Regions from separate parts of the Paenibacillus sp. LC231 genome, predicted to be linked through region 2. Evidence: riboswitches for the same ligand, from Rfam matches in the RefSeq annotation. Region 2 holds a riboswitch; the other holds the start of a gene.
What was found. A riboswitch is a leader RNA that binds a small molecule or an ion and turns the genes downstream of it on or off. The one in region 2 is predicted to bind S-adenosylmethionine.

Region 1 (9,920 bases), 340 kb from region 2:
TTACGTGAATTTATCAGTAATTATAATCCTGACCGCTTCGATGCGTCAAGTCATCATTCGTCCGCTTCCGAGAAGCGCGCTGCATTCGGGACAGCTGCAGCATACTTCGGCGCGGTTATCAAAGATATGGGCCAATGTCACGATGACGGGAAGCTCAGGCTGCCTCGTATGGATAATCATGCGGGCCGGAGATACCGAAATCAGCGTACTGACCACCATATCTTCAATCTCCATATCCTGGTCCAGCCTCTCCATAACGAGTCCTTCATCCCGAGGGCGTTCAATCGGGCGAAGATTGCCATCCAGCAGCAGGAACTCTTCCTCCCCCTTATGAATGACATGAACCAGCGGCATTTTGGGCTCCTGAAAATAAACAAAATATTTCAGCAGGCTGACGAACTCCTCGTACTGCTGATCGAGCATAAATTCATCCACTGCATACTCCGCCATCTCGCGGAGCTCCTGTTCATAAGACTGAAGCCGGAAGGTTATAAACCCATCCAGATTAAGCTCAGGCGCCTCGTTCAGGCATTGATATATGCCTTCCGACAGCTTGCGTTTGCGGCTCTGCCAAAAGTCCCCGGACGGGCCTTCCTCTTTTTGCAGGAGCATCAAAAACCACTGCAGGATCCGCCCCGCTTCTTCCTCATCATCAAACTCGAATTCCGAGAACATTAACCGTGCAGCAATCTCCTGCTCTTTCTCTTCCATAATATAAGCAGTGACTGCTTCGGCAGTGAGCCGGCGCAGCGTGTCGGCCGATGCGGTCCATGAGGACAGCGGAAGCTTGCCGGAGCACGTCCAAATTACGCGGTCATCCGAAGCGCTGAATGTGAATTTCAGCTGCTTGCATTGTTTATGTAGCTCTTTCTGCTTGTCTGACAATATACGGTGAAACGCCTTTTTCTCGTCTTCCGTCCGTGTACCGACAGAAATGCTGAACAGTTCCATGGAATCACTCCTTTCGAGTTCCCTTTTCAGTATATGGGGACCCGCTCGGGGATATACGGAACTCCTGCTTGGAAAAACAAGCAAGTCCGGAAAATATCTAATCAACGGCCGCATCCTAAATATGTCCATCAACGCACATACTCTCTGATGTAAATTAAAAAGGCGGACCGAGTTGCTCGGCCCGCCTTGCGGATCTACATGAAGTATAGAATTAGTTCTGCATAACGAAGTCACGCTCAACGGTGCTGTTATCTTCGAACACGCGCAGAATATCATACCGGGTGTTGCGTTGAGCCGGGATGTTGCCGGTCTCCCGGATCAATTGAATTATCGATTCAATATTGACCTTATAGACGGCTCCTGCGGAAGAAACCACGTTCTCCTCCATCATCGTGCTGCCAAAGTCATTGCAGCCGTAGCTGAGTGACAGCTTGCCGATTTCAGGTCCCATCGTTACCCAGGAGGATTGCAGATTCGGAACGTTATCGATCGCCAAGCGACCAATGGCTACCGTCTTCAAGTACGCCTCCGGCGTTTCGCGCTCGCGCTTAAGGTTCGTATTGTCCGGCTGGAACGTAAATGGAATGAAGGCCAGGAAGCCTTTGGAATCATATCCGTTCTGAATGCATTCATCCTGCGCATCACGTACGCGAAGCATATGTAACGCACGCTCTTCCATCGTTTCACCCAGACCGATCACCATGGTAGCCGTCGTGTTCATGCCGACTTTATGGGCCGTTTGCATGACATCCATCCACTGGCGCCATGTGCCTTTCAGACGACTGACCTTTTTGCGGATACGATCATCCAAAATCTCGGCCCCGCCGCCAGGCAATGAGTCCAGACCCGCGCTGTGAAGCTCGCGCATCACCTCTTCGAGCGTAAGCCCGGAGATCTCCACCATTTTCATAATTTCCGCCGGGGAGAAGGAATGCATCGTGATGTTAGGAAACCGCTTCTTAATGTTGCGAAGCAGGTCGGTATAATAATTGAAAGGCAAATCCGGATTGACGCCGCCCTGCATCAGAATTTCAGTACCGTTCACATCCTCGGTTTCCTGAATCTTCTGGAAGATTGTTTCATCGGGCAGTACATAGCCCTCGGAAGAGCCGGGTCTGCGATAAAAAGCGCAAAAACGGCAGAATACATCACATATGTTTGTGTAATTGATATTCCGGCCGATAACAAATGTCGTGATAGGATCCGGATGCAGACGCTTTGTCATCACATCCGCCGCATGACCAATTTTCTCAATCTCATCACTTTCAAAAAGCGTTACGGTATCTTCCAGGTTCAAACGCTCACCGCGTAAAGCTTTATCCAATATACGGTTTACCGCACTCATTCTTGCAGCCTCCCTACTTAGAGCAAAATAACAAATCACCAGCAAAACTTTTTCTATCTCATCCTACCACAATCCGGCATTAAAAACGACATCCCGTCCGTGACAGGATGCCGAATTCTATGATTTGGCAAATCTTTAGTAACTGGCAGCAAAAGCCCGATCCAGATCAGCAATCAGATCGTCCACATCCTCGAGTCCGACCGAGAAACGGAGCAAGCCATCCGTAATTCCGCGTTCATGCCGAACCTTCTCACCCATGGCCGCATGCGACATCATTGTCGGGTACGACAGGATGCTCTCCACGGCTCCCAAGCTGACCGCGACCAGCGGCAGCTTCACATGGTTCAGCACCTGCTTGGCGCGTTCGCCTGAGCCGACGTCAAAGGAGATGACCGCGCCATAACCACTCGATTGCTTCTCATGGACTTCACGTCCCGGATGATTCAAGAGGCCAGGGTAGTACACTTGCTCAATGTCGCTTCTCCCTTGCAGCCATGCCGCCAGCTTGGCCGCGCTTTGCTCGGAGTGGGCCATACGTGTGCTGAGTGTTTTCATTCCGCGCATAAGGAGCCAGGAATCCTGGACCCCAAGGACCGTGCCCAAACCATTTTGCAGCTGCTTCAGTTGGTCTCCCAGCTCCTCGGTTCTGGCTACCGCGAGACCTGCCAGCACATCGCTGTGCCCGCCAAGGAATTTGGTCGCGCTATGGATCACGATATCCACGCCGAACTCAATCGGACGCTGGTAAAACGGCGTCATGAACGTATTATCCAGCAGGGTAAGGAGGCCATGCTCCTTCGCCCAATCCGTCACCGCACCAATGTCGGTAATTTTCAGGGTCGGGTTTGAAGGAGTTTCCATATAGACGGCTTTCGTATTCGGTTTGAGGGCCGCCTTCACCTGATCCAGATCGGTCATGTCCACGAAGGTGCTCTCGATGCCCATACGGCTTAAAATGCTGGTCAGCAAGCGGTAGGTTCCGCCGTACACATCCTCCGTCACGATCATATGATCCCCCGCACTGAGCAGCATGAACGAGCTGGAGATCGCTGCCATACCGGAAGCATAAGCGAAACCGCGTACGCCTCCCTCCAAAAGGGCGATATAATCCTCCAGCGCCTGCCGAGTCGGATTGCCGGAACGGCTGTAATCGTGTTGCGGCGGGTTAAAGATATCTTCATGGTGAAACGTCGAGGCTTGATAGATCGGAACGCTCGAGGCGCCGGTTGCCCGGTCGATTTCCCCGCCGAAATGCAATAGTTTTGTCTCGAAACGCAGTTCTTCCTCGTGTCCCCGTTTAGCAGCTAACTGCTTGGTTTGCGTTTCCAATCCGGATGGACCTTTATCGATGCTCATTCTCCCGTGCTCCCTTCCACTTCAGCCATGGCCGCGCTCAGTGCAGCATCCAAATCCGCGATCAAGTCATCCGCATGCTCGATGCCGACCGAGAACCGGAGCAAACGGTCATCCACGCCGATTGCTTCCCGAATCTCAAGCGGGATGTCCGCATGGGTCTGAACGGCAGGGTATGTCATCAGGGACTCAACGCCCCCCAGGCTTTCAGCGAACGCAATCAGCTTAATGTGCCGCAGCACGGGCTCCACATAACGGGCGTCCTTCACCTTGAAGGAGAAGATGCCCGTGTTGCCGCTGGATTGACGATTCTGGATGTCATGTCCCGGATGGTCCGGCAGGGCAGGATAATACACCTCGCCGATCGCCGGGTGAGTTGTCAAAAACGTTGCCACTGCGGTTGCATTCGTCTCGTGCCGATCCATGCGCAGCGCAAGCGTCTTCATTCCTCTCATCAGCTGATAGGAATCCGTCGGGCTTAACACCGCGCCGATGGAGTTATGAAGGAAAGCGATCTCCTCCGATAGTTCCTTGCCCTTCGTTACGATGATCCCCGCCAGCACATCGTTATGTCCTCCCAAATACTTGGTGGCGCTATGTATAACGATATCCGCCCCAAGCTCGATGGGTCTTTGGAAATACGGAGTAAGCAGCGTATTATCCACGATGCTGATCAGTTGATGATGCCTTGCCCACGTACAGACGGCTTCGATATCCGTAATCATCATCAGCGGATTGGTGGGCGTTTCGATAAATACAGCCTTCGTGTTGGGCCTTCTTGCCCCTTCCAGCGCATCCCGGTCATTCGTGTCCACGTACGTAGCCGTAACGCCGAACTTGGACATAATCCGCTCCAGCAGCCTATACGTCCCACCATACAGATCCAGCGATACAATCAGATGATCCCCTTGACCGAACAAAGCAAAAATCGTCTGAAGGGCTGCCATGCCCGAGCTGCAAGCAAAGCCGGCATCTCCGGATTCCAGCTCGGCGCAGGCGTCCTCCAGTACCGACCGGGTCGGATTTTTCGTACGGGCGTAGTCAAACCCCGTGCTCTGGCCTAATTTGGGATGGCGGTATGCCGTAGCCTGATAAATCGGAAAATTCACGGCTCCGGTTACCGGTTCTTGCACCGAGCCGATCTGTGCCAGCCGGCTCTCTATATTAAAAGGTTTCTTCTCCATCACAAACTCTCCTCCCGTATACGGCTATATTTGCGGACCAATATCGTATGGCGTTTCCTGATATACATAGTAATTGAGCCAATTAGTAAATAATAAGTTTGCATGCGCCCGCCATATGGATGGAGGCGTCCTTGTTGGATCATTATTCGGATAATAGTTGCGCGGCAGTTCGATATCCATGCCCTTGGCAACGTCCCGGTCATACTCCCACTTCAGAGAGTCCGCATCATACTCGGAATGCCCTGTGGCAAAAATCTGCTTTCCATCCCGGCTTGATACCAAATAAATGCCTGCTTCCTCGGATTCGGACAGGATGACCAAATCGTCAATGCCTGTAATGTCTTCGCGCCGAACTTCCGTATGGCGGGAATGCGGAACAAAGAACATTTCGTCAAATCCGCGGAGCAGCTTGGTACATGTTTCATTGATCGTATGTGGAAATACGCCGAAGCATTTTTCCTCAAGGCTGTATTTCGGCACGCCGTAATGATAATAAAGTCCGGCTTGCGATGCCCAGCAGATATGGAGCGTGGAGGTTACATGCGTCTTGGTCCATTCAAAAATTTCAGTAAGCTCATCCCAGTAATTCACTTCTTCAAACTCCAACTGCTCGACCGGAGCGCCTGTAATGATCATGCCGTCAAAACGACGGTTCTTCACTTCTTCAAAGGTTTTGTAAAATGATTTCAGATGCTCAGCCGACGTATTCTTCGAAACGTGCGAACTCGGGTGAAGAAGGACAACATCCACCTGGAGCGGGGAGTTACCGATCAATCGCAGCAGCTGGGTCTCCGTCGTTTCCTTGGTTGGCATCAGGTTCAAAATAGCGATCCGCAATGGGCGGATATCCTGATGAAATGCGTGACTCTCATCCATGACAAAAATGTTTTCTCCAGCCAGAACTTCCTTTGCCGGCAAGGCATCCGGAATTTTAATCGGCATCGTGGCTCACTCCTTCGAAATATGAAATGATACATCCATAAAAAAGCTGTGAGAAAGAGCGTTAGACTGTATAAACGCAAGAAGACCTTTCTCAAAGTAGAGAAAGGTCATCATATACGTATCACAATGCGCCTCTCTCATCTGTCAGACTATACAACGGCTTCAAAGAAGCGTCGTATCTCCTGCAAGAATTAGCACCGTGCGATGTTGCCGCCGGTTGCCGGGTTTCATAGGGCTAGTCCCTCCACCTGCTCTTGATAAGATTTCGCTTTATTCAGTTGTCTTAAATTGTTCGTAATTGATACTTACTTTAAATCATTCCCAATTTTTCGTCAAGAACCTTTTCATAAAGTCCGTCACACTTCACCGAAGGTTTCCATACCCTGTACAAATGGCCCTTGGCTGCACCGGATTTCAACTTGAAAGGTCCTACACCCGGCGTTATACTAGACAAGTGCTGTTTAAAACCGAGTATGAAAGAGGTGACATGGAAGATGGACGGTGACCCGAGCCAGAAACTGGATGCACAAGACGCACAACCGCATAGGATCAAGATCAGCTTACCGGCAGAGGGCGGCGTTATTTTTCATGCGCTTTTTATCGTATTCTAACCTTCCTTGATTATGCCCGTATACCGGTGGGCTGATATCCTGTGCCTTTACTGCTTAACCAAGCAGCTTGTATTTGACAAAGGAGTGATATCAGATGAAAATCCGGTTGGTCGATTCGGGCGTATTTACCCCTATTGATGACATCGAAATGACGCTGACACCTCCGGCCAGCGGCTTCTACTGGCTGGATGCGGACGTGGATGATTTAGCCGAACTGCAGCCCCTCTTCTCCCTGCATGATCTTGCGGTTGAGGATTGCCTCAGCGAAGAGGAGCAGCGTCCCAAAATTGAAATATACGAGAACCACTATTTTATCGTCGTGAACAGCATCCGGTTTGACGACGAAGAGATTTTCCTTCGGGCATTGAATGTTTTCCTGGGCAGACATTTTATTATTACGGTGACCAAGCAAAAGATCCACGAGCTTCGCACCGTTAAACCTCTTCTCTGGGAGGATGAAGTCAGCACGCCTGACCGCTTCCTCTATCTCTTGATCGACCTTGTGACGGACAACTATTTCTCCGTCGGGGACCGCATCGAGGCGCGGATTGAAAAGCTGGAGGAAGACATTCTGATGCATACCAAAAAATCCCACCTCAGCGAGATCATCGGTCTGCGAAGCGAGATTCTTTGGTTGAAAAAGGTGCTTGGACCGCAGAAGGAAGTTATCAATACGCTGAACAAAAAAGATCTCCGGCTGATCGATGACCAGCTGCAAAAATATTTCAGCGATATCTATGAAAATGCCGTGAAAATTTCCGAAACCTTCGAAACTTATCGAGATCTCATGGGGAACCTACGAGAGGCTTACCAATCCAGTATCGCCAATCGGGCCAATGAAATCATGCGCGTGTTTACCGCCATTACAACGATCTTCATTCCACTGACGCTGATTACGGGCATTTACGGCATGAACTTTGACAATATGCCTGAGCTTCACTGGGAATATTCTTATTATGTAGTTATAGGCGTCATGATTTCTGCCGGTGCTCTCATGTTTTATCTGTTCCGTAAGAAAGACTGGATATGAATACTCGAAACCATCAGGACGGATCTCCCTGCCGCAAGGGAATCCGTCCTGTTTCATTACCTGGAATTAGCCTGCGTTCGCTTTACCAGGTTCTTGCCGCCGGAAGCGTATCCTGATCAGGCGCAGCCGCTCATACAGCTCCTCCGTTCCGCCAATCTCTTCTACCTCTCCATTGTGAGCTTGTCCTTCTCCATATACCCGTTGTAATACGGGTTTAAGAAATGTATCGCCCAGCTCCTCAAAAGCCTTCCATACCGTCGCCTGCTCGGTAGCCGTCATCGTATTCAGCTCAACCTCCAGCAGCTGCTCCGTATCATAACCTTCCTTCTCAAGACCTTCCAATTCCTCAACCAAATCTCGACGAGTTAACGAAGTGCGTTCTTCCAGCTCGGTCAGCGAAGCTCCCTCGGCTATGCCAAGCAGCATCGTACGGCGAATTCGGAAGCGGTCCAGCTCTTGCTTGTATCGCTGCTCCTTCTGCTTATACAGCCAGGACAAGAACACCTCTTCCTGCAGCTGCTTATCAACCCAATCCAGTGGAAAGGTTGTGGTTCGCTCGATTTTCGTCGTGATCTCCAGCCACTCCGCCCCATGCTCTGAAGACTTGCTGATCCCGATTCCCGGAAGCTGCAGCAGCTCTTCCTCATTCTGGGGGATGAAGGCGCTAATCATGCGCAGCACCCGATTGCTGGCAATGAAATAAGGTGCTTTTCTTCCGGAGGCCGCCTTTCTTCTGCGCCAGGCACACAGCTCCGTGTACAGCTCCTCCGAGCCATACAGCTCACTGTAGCACTGCAGCTTCTGCACACCAAGATTCTTTCCTCCAGTCTCTCCCGGTTCGTGGAATACCCCCTCCACAAGCGGCCGGAACCCCTCTCCAAGCTTCTTCGCTAATTGATGTCGGTACACGCATAATAACTCATTCCACGAACTTCCTTCATACCACTCATCATCGGATACTTCGCCGTCCGGTTCCATGTTCCGCCAACCGAGCCGCCATCCTCCCTCTTCCTCACCGATCCAGACTTGAGCAGAACGGAGGTGACCTGACTCATCCGCTCCGCTCATCTGATTCATGAATACAATTTGCATCCCTCGAATACCTCCCGTTTACGCATTCAGCACAACGATGGAACAACGCAAAAAAGCACCTCTCCTCCGCCGCAGCGACAAAGAAAGGTGCTTCCCGTTCCATACATTATACTGTTGAATTCATAATACCATAATCTGTAATAGAATGAAACCCATTTTTGCTCACTCTATATAAGAATAGAAGTTAAGCTTGACCGCTCTTGGCCTCATCTACTGCCAGCTTGGCCAACGCCAATGCACCGCAGAGACCCGCATTATCGCCGAGCATCGGCGGAACGATGAATTGATCAATCCCGTCATGAAGGCTTGGATGCTGTACATATCCGGCCAGCAGCTCCTGAAGCTTCGTGCGGATCAGCGGGAACAGCTGCTCCTGCTTCATAACGCCTCCGCCCATCACGATCCGCTGAGGGGACAAGATGAGGACATAATTCATCAGCGCTTGAGCGAGATAATAAGCTTCCATCTCCCAAGCCGGATGATCCGGCGTCAATTCCACGCCGGGAACACCCCAGCGTTTGCCAAGGGACGGTCCGGCAGCAAGCCCCTCCAAACAGTCTGCATGATAAGGGCAGGTCCCTTCATATTTGTCATCCGGATGACGGCGGACGTAAATATGCCCCATCTCCGGATGGGACAAGCCGTGAATCAGTTCGCCGGATACCACGGCGCCTGCCCCTACTCCCGTTCCGATGGTGATGTAAAGACAGCTGTCCAGTCCCTGGGCCGCCCCCCACGTATATTCTCCAAGAGCCGCTCCGTTTACATCCGTATCGAATCCGATCGGAACGTCAAAACGCTCTTCCAATGCTTTGACGATATTGTAATTGCTCCAATGCGGCTTCGGCGTCGTTGTAATGCAGCCATAGGTCGGGCTGCCTTTCACCGGGTCAATCGGTCCGAACGAACCGACTCCGATCGCCTCTATATCCTTATCAGCAAAAAAGTTAAAGACGTTTGCCATGGTTTCTTCAGGGGTTGTCGTCGGAAAGCTCACTCGCTCCACAACCGTTCCATCCTCTGTACCCACGCCGCAAACGAACTTGGTTCCTCCTGCTTCAATTGCTCCAAGTAAACTCATGCTTCTTCCATCCTCTCCACGATGTGCTGTGCCTTGTTCTCTATTTGGTTGCTAACAAGCTCTATTCGAAGCATATGTAAACATTGTGCTCCCGTCAAGTCGGCCTGCCTCTTTCTCTGCTTCTGCCCGTTCCAGACGCGGCCAGTAACAGCCATGAGAACAAAATAATGACCGCCGTCCACGCCCACGCCAGCCCGCTCTCGCCATTGCTTACTGCAACGTAAATCGCCGTGGGCAGCGTTTGCGTAACGCCCGGTATATTGCCTGCAACCATCCAGGTTGCCCCAAATTCCCCTAAACCTCTGGCAAAGGCCAGTATGAACGCCGAAAT
Region 2 (9,920 bases):
AATCTTTCTCTGCATCCCGGGAAACCTATTTGCACCTGAACAACCTCAGACCTTATGGTCAAGTTCATATCATTGGCGGAGGCTTAAGCGGCATCGAACTCGCTGCCGATCTTCGTGAAAGCCGGCCTGACCTTAATATCGCCATTTTGGACCGGGGACAACGGGTTCTTTCTTCTTTTCCTAACCGTTTGTCTGCTTATATTCATCGCTGGTTTGAGGAACACCATGTGGATATCCACAGCGGGGTTTCCGTATCCCGAGTTGAGAAGGATGCCGTGTATAATCTGGATGTGCCTATCGCAACCGACCTTGCTGTATGGACGGCGGGCATCCAGCCCGTAAAGGTCGTACAGGATCTCGATCTGCCAAAAGACCGCAGCGGACGCATTCTGCTGAACGAGTGGTATCAGGTTCCGTCCCATCCGGAAGTGTACGTGATCGGCGACTGCGCCAGCCTTCCGTTCGTCCCAAGCGCGCAGGCAGCCGGGGCTCAAGCCGAACAAGTGGGACATGTCATGAAAGCCTTATGGCGTGATGATACGCCAAAGGTATCTCCGCTGAAGCTCAAGGGAACCCTCGGGTCCCTCGGCAAACATGCGGGTTTTGGACTCATGGGCAGCACGTCGGTGCTGGGACGGGTACCAAGGATATTGAAGAGCGGCGTTCTCTGGAAATCCAAGCGTCATTACTAGCAACGAACAGGCTGCAGACGCTATGTTCTTCCTTACGGAAATGCCAGGTATCCGGCGTCAGTTTTCCTCTTCGCTGTCCTGAAAGCTCTCCAGCTTGGCAATGACAACGTCAAGCAGCTCTTCAGCCGTGGGGGCCTCGACCCATTCGCCATCCACATAAGCGAAGGGCATCAGGTAGCACTGGCCGCAGCTGGTCAGGCAGCCGTATTCGATGACTTGACAATCGTACTTGGCTTCAAGCGTCTGCAGAACTTTATCCGTTCCGAAATAGGAATTGCTTGTGCAAAACTCAATGATAATGGACATTGTTATTAGACCTGCCTTAAGATTGGCATTTTATTTTGCCGGTTTATGTACTATAATATAGGGAGGAAAGGAGTTGAACAAGATGAGTGAAAACACGCAAACCACTGTATATGATGAAGTGGCTGAAGTGCTTGATAAACTTCGTCCGTTCCTGCAGCGCGACGGCGGTGACGTGGAACTGGTTGACGTTGAAGACGGCATCGTTAAGCTGAAATTGATGGGTGCATGCGGTAGCTGCCCTAGCTCCACCATTACTCTGAAAGCAGGGATCGAACGTGCCCTGGTTGAAGAAGTAGAAGGCATTCAAGAAGTAGTTCAAGTATTCTAAATCTTCTTTAACTATAAAGAGTCTTGGTTTCCCTCGTGGAACCAAGACTCTTTTTTTGAAATTAAAGAATATATAAGTTTTCAGCTGAGCATAAGCAATTCTTTAACTGCAATGATATGTTTTAGGGGAGCCCCGCAAAGTATAAAGAATTTGGAATTAGCATCGAAGCATGGACTCCACTTTGTGGGGTGATTTTAGATTATTCCGGTTTAATCAACGGACGGATCGGATCCAGCCCCCCGGATATATCCATGATATTGCCGGTAATGAAATCCGACTTATCCAGGCATAAATACTCGATCACCCTGGCGACGTCCTCCCCGCTTCCCGATCGTCCGCGCGGGGTCAGTCCGTCTTGGATGCCCGATACCTCATCAATGGTCTTCTCTTTATTGGCTCCGCGAATATCCCCCGGACAGATCATGTTCACGGTGATTCCATACGGGGCTTCTTCCACCGCAAGGGTCTTCGTAAAGGATACGAGGCCCACTTTAGCGGCAGCGTAGGCTGAACGCTGAGGCCACGCGCGGGCTTCTCCCGCATGTCCGAATCCAAAGTGGATGATGCGTCCCCACTTTTTCTCCCGCATTGCAGGCAGAACACGGTGGTCCAGCAGCATGACGCCGGTTAAATTGCCATTCACCATATGTACGATTTCGTCGCGGCTGTACTCCGAGAATAGACGGCGTTCCCGAATGAACGGACCTGCGTTGTTCACCAGGATATCGATGCTTCCCAGCTGCTCCTCCGTCTGATCCACCAATGAATACAGCTCACGCTCGCTGGCGATATCGGCTTTAATCGCAATGGACTTCACGCCAAACCCCTCGATTTCGCGGGAGAGCGCTTCCGCTTCATCCTTGCTGTTTACATAATTTATAGCCAAATGACATCCCTGCCGGGCTAACGACAGCGCCGTCATTTTCCCCAATCCTGTCGCACTGCCTGTAATCAGCGCCACTTTTCCCTTCAAGGCTTTCCCTCCTCAGATGGATATCCTTCCTTCAGTATAAAAGATTTGATAAGGCCTAACAACTTGCAAACCCGCAGAGAGGGCCCATTATACAAAAAAAGAAAGGGCTTATCCATAAAGACCTACGGTCTTTTGGATAATGCCCTCTCTTCTCGAATACGATGAAACTTATGTTCAGCATCATCGAGCCTTGGTGCTCGAATTAGAATGCCGGAATGACAGCACCTTTGTACTCTTCTTCAATAAAGGCCTTCACGTCCTCGGAAGTCAGCGCCTTCGCCAATTTTTGAATGGCGTCGGAGTCTTTGTTGTCCGGACGAGCTACCAGCAGATTGGCGTAAGGGTTCTCTTTATCTTCGATAAAGAGCGCATCCTTTGTTGGATCCAGTCCCGCTTCAAGCGCGTAGTTCGTGTTGATGACAGCCAGATCCAGCTCATCCAGCATACGCGGCAGCATCGCGGCTTCAACTTCTTTGAACTCCAGGTTCTTTGGATTTTCCACGATATCCTTAGCAGTAGCTTCAAGCTTGGTTTCATCCTCCAGCTTAATGACGCCATTCTTGGACAGCAGGGTCAATGCACGGCCCGCATTCGAAGGATCGTTCGGAATGGCTACAACCGCACCATCTTTCAGGTCATCCACAGATGTAATGGTTTTGGAGTACGCACCTAGCGGCTCCACGTGCACGGCGATCACGGACTCCAGGTCCAGCTTGCGCTCTTTGATCTGGTTATCCAGGTAAGGCTTGTGCTGGAAGAAATTCGCGTCGATTTCTTTGGAGTCCACTTGCGTATTAGGCAGAACATAATCCGTGAATTCCACAATTTCCAGGTTTACGCCTTCTTTTTCAAGTGCCGGTTTGATATGCTCCAAAATTTTGGCGTGCGGTGAAGGCGAAGCGCCTACTTTCAAGGTTACGGCCTCTTGAGCGCCGCCTCCTGATGTTCCCCCTGGCTCAGCCGCGTTATCCGCAGGCTTGCTGCCGCATGCAGCCAGCACCGTAACCAAGGTCAAGCTGATCAATGCTAATGTCCATTTTTTCATTTCTAAAACTCTCCCTCCGAAAAATATATTATTTATATGTTGTCTTCCTTGAAGCCTCATCAATCCCGTTATTTTCTTGTAAAATGCCGCACCAGACGATCCCCTGCCATTTGCAGCAGCTGTACCAGCACGATCATCAACACGACGGCCAGAATCATGATCTCGGTCTCATAACGGTAATATCCATACTTGATGGCCAAATCGCCCAAACCGCCGCCGCCGACTTGACCGGACATCGCGGTATACGATACCAGGGTTACAATCGTGATGGTCATCCCAGCCAGCAAGCCCGGGCGAGCCTCCGGAAGGAGAACCCTCCATATGATTTGGCTTGTCGAAGAACCCATGGCATGAGCCGCTTCAATGACCCCTTTGTCCACCTCATTCAAGGCGGTTTCTACGAGTCTGGCGAAGAAGGGCGCCGCGCCGATCACGAGCGGTGGAATGGTTCCCAGCACGCCATACGAAACACCCACAAGCGATTTGGTAATCGGGATCATCGCAACGATCAGGATAATGAACGGAACCGAACGCAGGATGTTCACAATGAACGACAGGATCGAGTAACCGAGGCGTACCACACCGGATGTGGATCTAGCGGCCATGTAGAGCAGCACGCCAATCGGCAGTCCGATAATGAAGCTGAACAATGCCGATGCCCCCAGCATCCGCAGGGTATCCAAGGTTGCCGTCCATATTTCTTTCCAGTCGATCTGGGTAAAATCGAGTCCGAACATTAATGAATCACCTCCACGTCTAATCCTTGTTCCAGCAGCTTCCGGATCGTATCTTCGATGGCACGCTCTTCCCCTTCGAAACGGACAATGAGCTGGCCATACGGCGTTTCTTTGATCGTGGAAATGGTGCCCTGCAGAATTGCAAAATTCACGCCCGTCTCATGGACGGTATGGGACAGAATCGATTCGTACGTTTTCGATCCAAGGAACGTAATCTGCACCGCCCTTGAAGGTCCGTTTGCCTGTCCCTGGATAGCCAGCCGGAGCGCTTCGCCGCTGTCCATCTCCTGACGGATAAATTCCTGGGTTACCTCATGCTTCGGCTTCAGGAACACTTCCGTTACCGGCCCTTGCTCCACGATGCCGCCCTGATGAATGACGGCGACCCGGTCGCATATGCTCTGAATCACATGCATTTCATGGGTAATCAGCACGATCGTCAGATGAAACTTTTTGTTAATGTCCAGCAGCAGGCGCAGGATCGAATCCGTAGTCTGCGGGTCAAGCGCAGAGGTCGCTTCGTCGCACAGCAGCACTTCCGGGTCGCTCGCGAGCGCTCTGGCGATGCCCACCCGCTGCTTCTGGCCCCCTGATAGCTGGGACGGGTATTTGTCCCGATGCGCCTCCAGGCCAACCAAAGCCAATAACTCGGATACTTTGCGTTCCAGTTCGGCCTTCGGCGTCTTGATCAGACGCAGCGGAAACGCAATGTTATCGTACACCGTCGCCGATGACAACAGGTTAAAGTGCTGAAAAATCATGCCGATTTTGCGGCGTTCCGCCTGAAGCTGTTTCTTGCCAAGCGACGTTAAGTTCTTACCGTTCACCCACACCTCGCCCGAGGTGGGACGCTCCAACAAATTGATACAACGGATCAATGTACTTTTACCTGCACCGGAGTGTCCGATCACTCCGAAAATTTCTCCTTTTTCAATCGACAAATCCAATTCGGACAACGCAGTTGTTAAAGTTCCGGCTTTTCCGTACTGCTTCGTCAATTGCTTGAGCTCAATCAATCCGATAATCCTCCTTTTTCCGTAGCTTCATATCTATTTACCCAAAAGAAAAGAGCCTCTTTTTGTAGAATCAAAAAGGGCCCTCTTTACGTAAAAGTCAACGCCTTTTCTCATCTGTCAAAGCCAAGGATATCCTGTAGCTTTGAAGGAATTAGCACCATGTCACTCCAAGCGTCATCGCGTTAAGCAATTACACGCTTAGAGTCGGTTGCCGGGCTTCATCGGGCCTGTCCCTCCGCCTCTCTCGATAAGAAAACATCTATATGAAATTTTTCCGATTAATTTGATCTGATTTGATAACATTTAATGAATGCAATAGTTAGTATAGATTCTTTTCAGGTTTTTGTCAAAAGGAATTTCATGGCGATTTTGTGCCTAAGTCCTGACTCCATTTTTCGCCCAAAGCTTGTTCGTATATTTATAAGAGGCCGCCAGACTCCGGCATACCATATCAACACCCTGTTTGAGATCGTCCAGGTGCTGGCCGATATCCTCCAGCTCGATCTTGTCCGACAGTCCTTGATGACGCTGCCACAAATCATCCTGCATCTCGGAATTCATGTAATGGATTTCGGCATTGCGCCGTTTCCGAAGGGTGTTCAGCGGTGTTTTGTAACGATCCTTGATCTCCTCCAGCTCTTTGGCCAGCTCTCCGTGGGCCTTCAGGAATTTAAACTGCCGCAGGACCGTAAAATAAGAGAAATGTGCCTTCACCTTGGAGGTATGAAGATCATACAAATCGTTCAACACCGTCCCCAGCTTGTCAAGGATCGAGAATACGCGGATGAAGCCGTTTTTGTAAAAATACACATACCGTTGATATTCCCCTTGCTCCTGAATCGACATGTCATCGATGTAACCCGATTGGATCGATTGACTGAAATGCCTGGCCGCATTCCAGCTCTGTTCCAGCTCATCCAGGGAAACGATCAACCCCCGGGTCCAAATCTCAAGCTTGCGAAAATCATGCGTCGGATCCTGATTTTTCTCCATTTCCTTCTGCAGCAGCCGGGTTGTTTGGACCATCGATTCGATGGCTTCCTCAAGCAGGCCGTTATTCTGCCGGGGCTGTTCCCCAAGTAACATACGAAGCATGGCAGTACCCCCTCGCGTCATCAGATTAACCTTGGTTCTTGGATCGCTATTTGCCAAAATAGGGATTCCACCGCGTATCAATCGTTTTCACGATATCCTCACGCAGGAATAACTCATCCGGGTATCCCGGTTTCATTCGTTCATCCGTAACCAGGGGATTGTTCTTATAGGATGCCCCCGAAATGACCAGACAACCCCCATCTCCTTGAGATCGGACAGGTCGAGCGGATGGCTTGGTTATCATCGGCTCCCCCCTTACTATACAACAAAGCCCTCGAGGCAAGCTCGGGGACTTTGCATAAACGATGTTGTCTGAATTCGATCTTTTTTCATGGTTTTTGCTTCTTTTTATACGATCTTCTCGCGAGGCTTGCTATGACCCGGCCGCATTTCGGCTTTAACCGGTCTGCTGAGCTGCCAAACCCTGACGCTTAAATAACACAGTACGCCGAATAAGGCGGAGATCAGCAAGGTATGTCCCAGTGCGGAGAATACGTAAACCTCCTCGTTATGCATCGTTGCCATAATGAGGGCGCCGCTGAACACCTGCAGCAGACAGAGCACGGTTGCCGAGATGCCCAGCATCTGGATCTCCCGGTTGTCGCGGTTGCGCCAATATGAAAAATGCCCCATCACCGCCACAACGATCAGCAGCAGAAGCGCCGCCACGCGGTGCATAAAGGCAATGCCTACCCCTCCGCTCAGTTCCGGTATCACTTCCCCGTTACACAGCGGCCAGCCGGAGCACCCTTCCCGGGAATCGGTATGGCTGACGAATGCACCGATATAAACCACGATGTAACTGTACAAGGCTGTGCCCCATACTAAATTGCGGAAGCCCTTGCTTACTCGAGGCAGACGCTCCAAGTCTAGGGGCTCCTTCGCCTGTTCTACCCGCCGCATACCCAGAGCCAGCATGACAGAGCTAGCAAAGGCAATCAGCGAGAAGCCAAAATGCAGCGCCATAATCGCAGCCGATTGAGGCTTAACCACCGCAAGCGCACCCATGATCGCCTGTACAATAACGAATACCGAGGTCCCGATAACATAAGCCATCAAATCCCGGCGATCCCGCTTGTACTTCCAGAACGCAATCAGCGAAGCGAGCGCCGCCAAACCCGCCATTCCGCTAACCGCCCGGTGGGAATATTCAATCATGGAGGATACCGTGTAAGCGGGAACAAATTTACCGTTGCACAGCGGCCACTCCTGACCGCAACCGAGTCCCGAGCCCGTCTTTGTCACAACCATGCCACCGAACGTCGCGCAGAACATAACTAAGCATGTTATGTAACTCAGCCATTTTAGTTGTTTATCATTCAATTATCTCACCTGCTGCTCCTAATCATTCACTATTTAAACCTTTACAGGATCGCATCGTACACAGTCCACATTTCATTATACCTGATTCTGCCGCTACGGTCACTTGAGCGATTGTGACAAAATGTTCAAATTTGAGAAAAACCTTCATGATCCAGGTACTTGACTTCATCGCCCTACTTCTATCCATATGTAAAACAACACCGCCGCCAGTTATCAATCAAGGCGGCGGTGCTATGGTCACTCTTACTTATGAATCGTACTGTATACGTCCACGGCACGCTGCAGGAAATCTTCAATTTCCTCGCGCGATTTGCGGAGTTTGTTAACATAGCGAACCAGCTCGCGTCCATCGGAGTATGCAACAAAGCTGGGGATACCCAAAATATTTTGCTGCTGACTCACGTCACCGACAGCATCGACGTCAACCTCTACCAGAGTCAATTGGTTTGAGAACTTCGTCTCAACCTCCGGCATGAATGGATCGATAAACTTGCAATCGCCGCACCAGTCTGCTTTAAATACGGCAACAGTCAGTCGCGGAGACTGGATTGCAACCTGAAATTCTGCTTCCGAAGTGATTTTTTCCATTGATTATCTCCCCTTTACGTCGAGTTCCTTCACCCTTAGTGAATCAAAATGTTGAGTGGAAGTCAAATTTTAGAGCATACTGACATTATGATGTTCACAGGCAGGGATTAACCATCAGAAAGTGCAGGTGACCCCCGAATGCACTCGAACGGAGTCAAAAATAAAAAAAGCCAGGGCAAAGATGATGTATGGTCATGGGCGGCAGCCATTCCGCAGGCCCTGACAGAATCATGGTCGGGGATGATCGCATCATGGCGATTCTCCTTAAAGCTCCGGACAAGCAGACACGAATTGCAATGGGACCCTGCAGCGGTAAGGGGAATTCGCGTAAAGCTCAAGGAAATCCTCTCCTCCCATCCCTATCTGCAGCAGAGCGTTTCCCGGTTTCCGTCGTTCCCTTCCATGCAAGGGTATAGCGATATTCGGATTCATGAACCAGGTGCAGATGTTCAGCTATCTCAAGAAGAGCAGCAGTTGATTCATCATATTCAGGAGGCCGCAGCCGCAGCCAACCGGAGCAACGTAACGCGTACGCAAGCCTATTTGGACTGTTATATATCGCATCCTGAGCTGCATTGGGCCTTCCTGGCCCATATGGTATCGCGTAATGCCGGGTGGAATATGAGCGATCTGAAAGGCGGATTGATGTCGGATCTCACGGATCCGACATTCAAGAGCAATCTGTACCGTTTCCTGGAGCGCTGCAATGCGCTGATCTTCCAGGACGCCTATCCCCAGCTGCTTCTCTATATACACAGTCGAAATAAAGGCAAGCCCCTATTTCATTTACTCCCCCACTTTCATGTTTCGTCGTTTATGACACCGTTCTGGGAACAATTCTGGCAGGATCAGAGCAGTTCGCCGCTTACGGTGGCACTCATCATTAATGAGCAGAACTATATAGAGGGGCGTGTGGCGAGACATCCTTTTTACCAACAACATATTCTGGAGAATCCCTTCTTTCGGATGCATGAGCTGACCCGGTTGAATCAAATCGTGTTTCCGCTGGGTCTAGTCCGACGAACAGAGTCGGGGGAAAGCGCTGGGCCAAAGCCCCTATCCCCAACCAGGCCGCTGGCCGGACTTACCATCCCCAAGTTTGACGACCTGTCCATTCGGATCAAGGCTGGCCGTTCGCTGTATGCTTTATTGTTTGGGTATGAGGAGATTTACCGCGCTGTGCTGGCCTTCGCGCGATCCACCAAGCACCAAGGATCGCGCGCTGAATACTGGCCGGCCTTATTTACGCCGACCCTTGAGCAAGCCATGAATCATGGCCACGCGGGATCTGACCTCATCACTTCCGAATGGCTCCCGGGTGGCCAACGTCTGTACAGCCCTTATCTTGAGGAGATCTGGGAGGATGAACCCCCCGAGCCGATTCCCCGGTACGACTGGTTTCAGGGCCGGACGATGTTTAGGCATATCCGCAAACCGTTACGGCCGCTGCTGCCGGATATTACCCACGCCCATCGGGCCGCTCTGGAGAAAACCTCCATCGTGCATGATGTGTCTGATCAGTTCCATCCGCATTAAAATGAAAAGAGACCGTCCCGATACTGCAAGGAAGGTCTCTTTTCGGTTCTATATACACGATAAGTGAAACTTAGTCTATGTCTTATCCCCGCTCCCGCATACGTGCAGGCTGCAGTCTCATAAGCGGACGGAACACCTTCTGCAAAAGGCGCGGGTAACTGCTCAGCTCCGATTGCCGCAATACGCCAAACACCACCAGCAGGACAAGATATATAATGACTACGCCCACGCCTACAACCAGGCAAGTCAGCAGGAATGCCAACCGTGCCGGCATGACATCG

Region 1: it holds a riboswitch for S-adenosylmethionine, as region 2 does, so the genes downstream of both, metA (homoserine O-acetyltransferase MetA) here and AK95_RS23810 (methionine ABC transporter ATP-binding protein) in region 2, are expected to answer to the same signal.

The regions. Positions count from the first base shown of each region.
Region 1 covers NZ_JFOM01000044.1:382,197-392,116, reverse strand. Annotated here, with positions in the region: gene AK95_RS25465 (putative sporulation protein YtxC) at 46-951, opposite strand; gene mqnC (cyclic dehypoxanthinyl futalosine synthase) at 1,163-2,296, opposite strand; gene AK95_RS25455 (aminotransferase class I/II-fold pyridoxal phosphate-dependent enzyme) at 2,432-3,652, opposite strand; gene AK95_RS25450 (PLP-dependent transferase) at 3,649-4,833, opposite strand; gene metA (homoserine O-acetyltransferase MetA) at 4,858-5,775, opposite strand; SAM riboswitch class I at 5,910-6,039, opposite strand; gene corA (magnesium/cobalt transporter CorA) at 6,481-7,416, shown strand; gene AK95_RS25435 (HRDC domain-containing protein) at 7,483-8,508, opposite strand; gene AK95_RS25430 (ROK family protein) at 8,693-9,589, opposite strand; gene modB (molybdate ABC transporter permease subunit) at 9,684-9,920, opposite strand, start outside.
Region 2 covers NZ_JFOM01000044.1:41,267-51,186, reverse strand. Annotated here, with positions in the region: gene AK95_RS23840 (NAD(P)/FAD-dependent oxidoreductase) at 1-692, shown strand, start outside; gene AK95_RS23835 (YuzB family protein) at 750-998, opposite strand; gene AK95_RS23830 (NifU family protein) at 1,081-1,326, shown strand; gene AK95_RS23825 (SDR family oxidoreductase) at 1,526-2,299, opposite strand; gene AK95_RS23820 (MetQ/NlpA family ABC transporter substrate-binding protein) at 2,502-3,344, opposite strand; gene AK95_RS23815 (methionine ABC transporter permease) at 3,413-4,081, opposite strand; gene AK95_RS23810 (methionine ABC transporter ATP-binding protein) at 4,081-5,097, opposite strand; SAM riboswitch class I at 5,205-5,351, opposite strand; gene AK95_RS23805 (Cthe_2314 family HEPN domain-containing protein) at 5,473-6,192, opposite strand; gene AK95_RS23800 (hypothetical protein) at 6,239-6,436, opposite strand; gene AK95_RS23795 (COX15/CtaA family protein) at 6,541-7,515, opposite strand; gene AK95_RS23790 (thioredoxin family protein) at 7,759-8,103, opposite strand; gene AK95_RS23785 (DUF2515 family protein) at 8,242-9,639, shown strand; gene AK95_RS23780 (putative polysaccharide biosynthesis protein) at 9,722-9,920, opposite strand, start outside.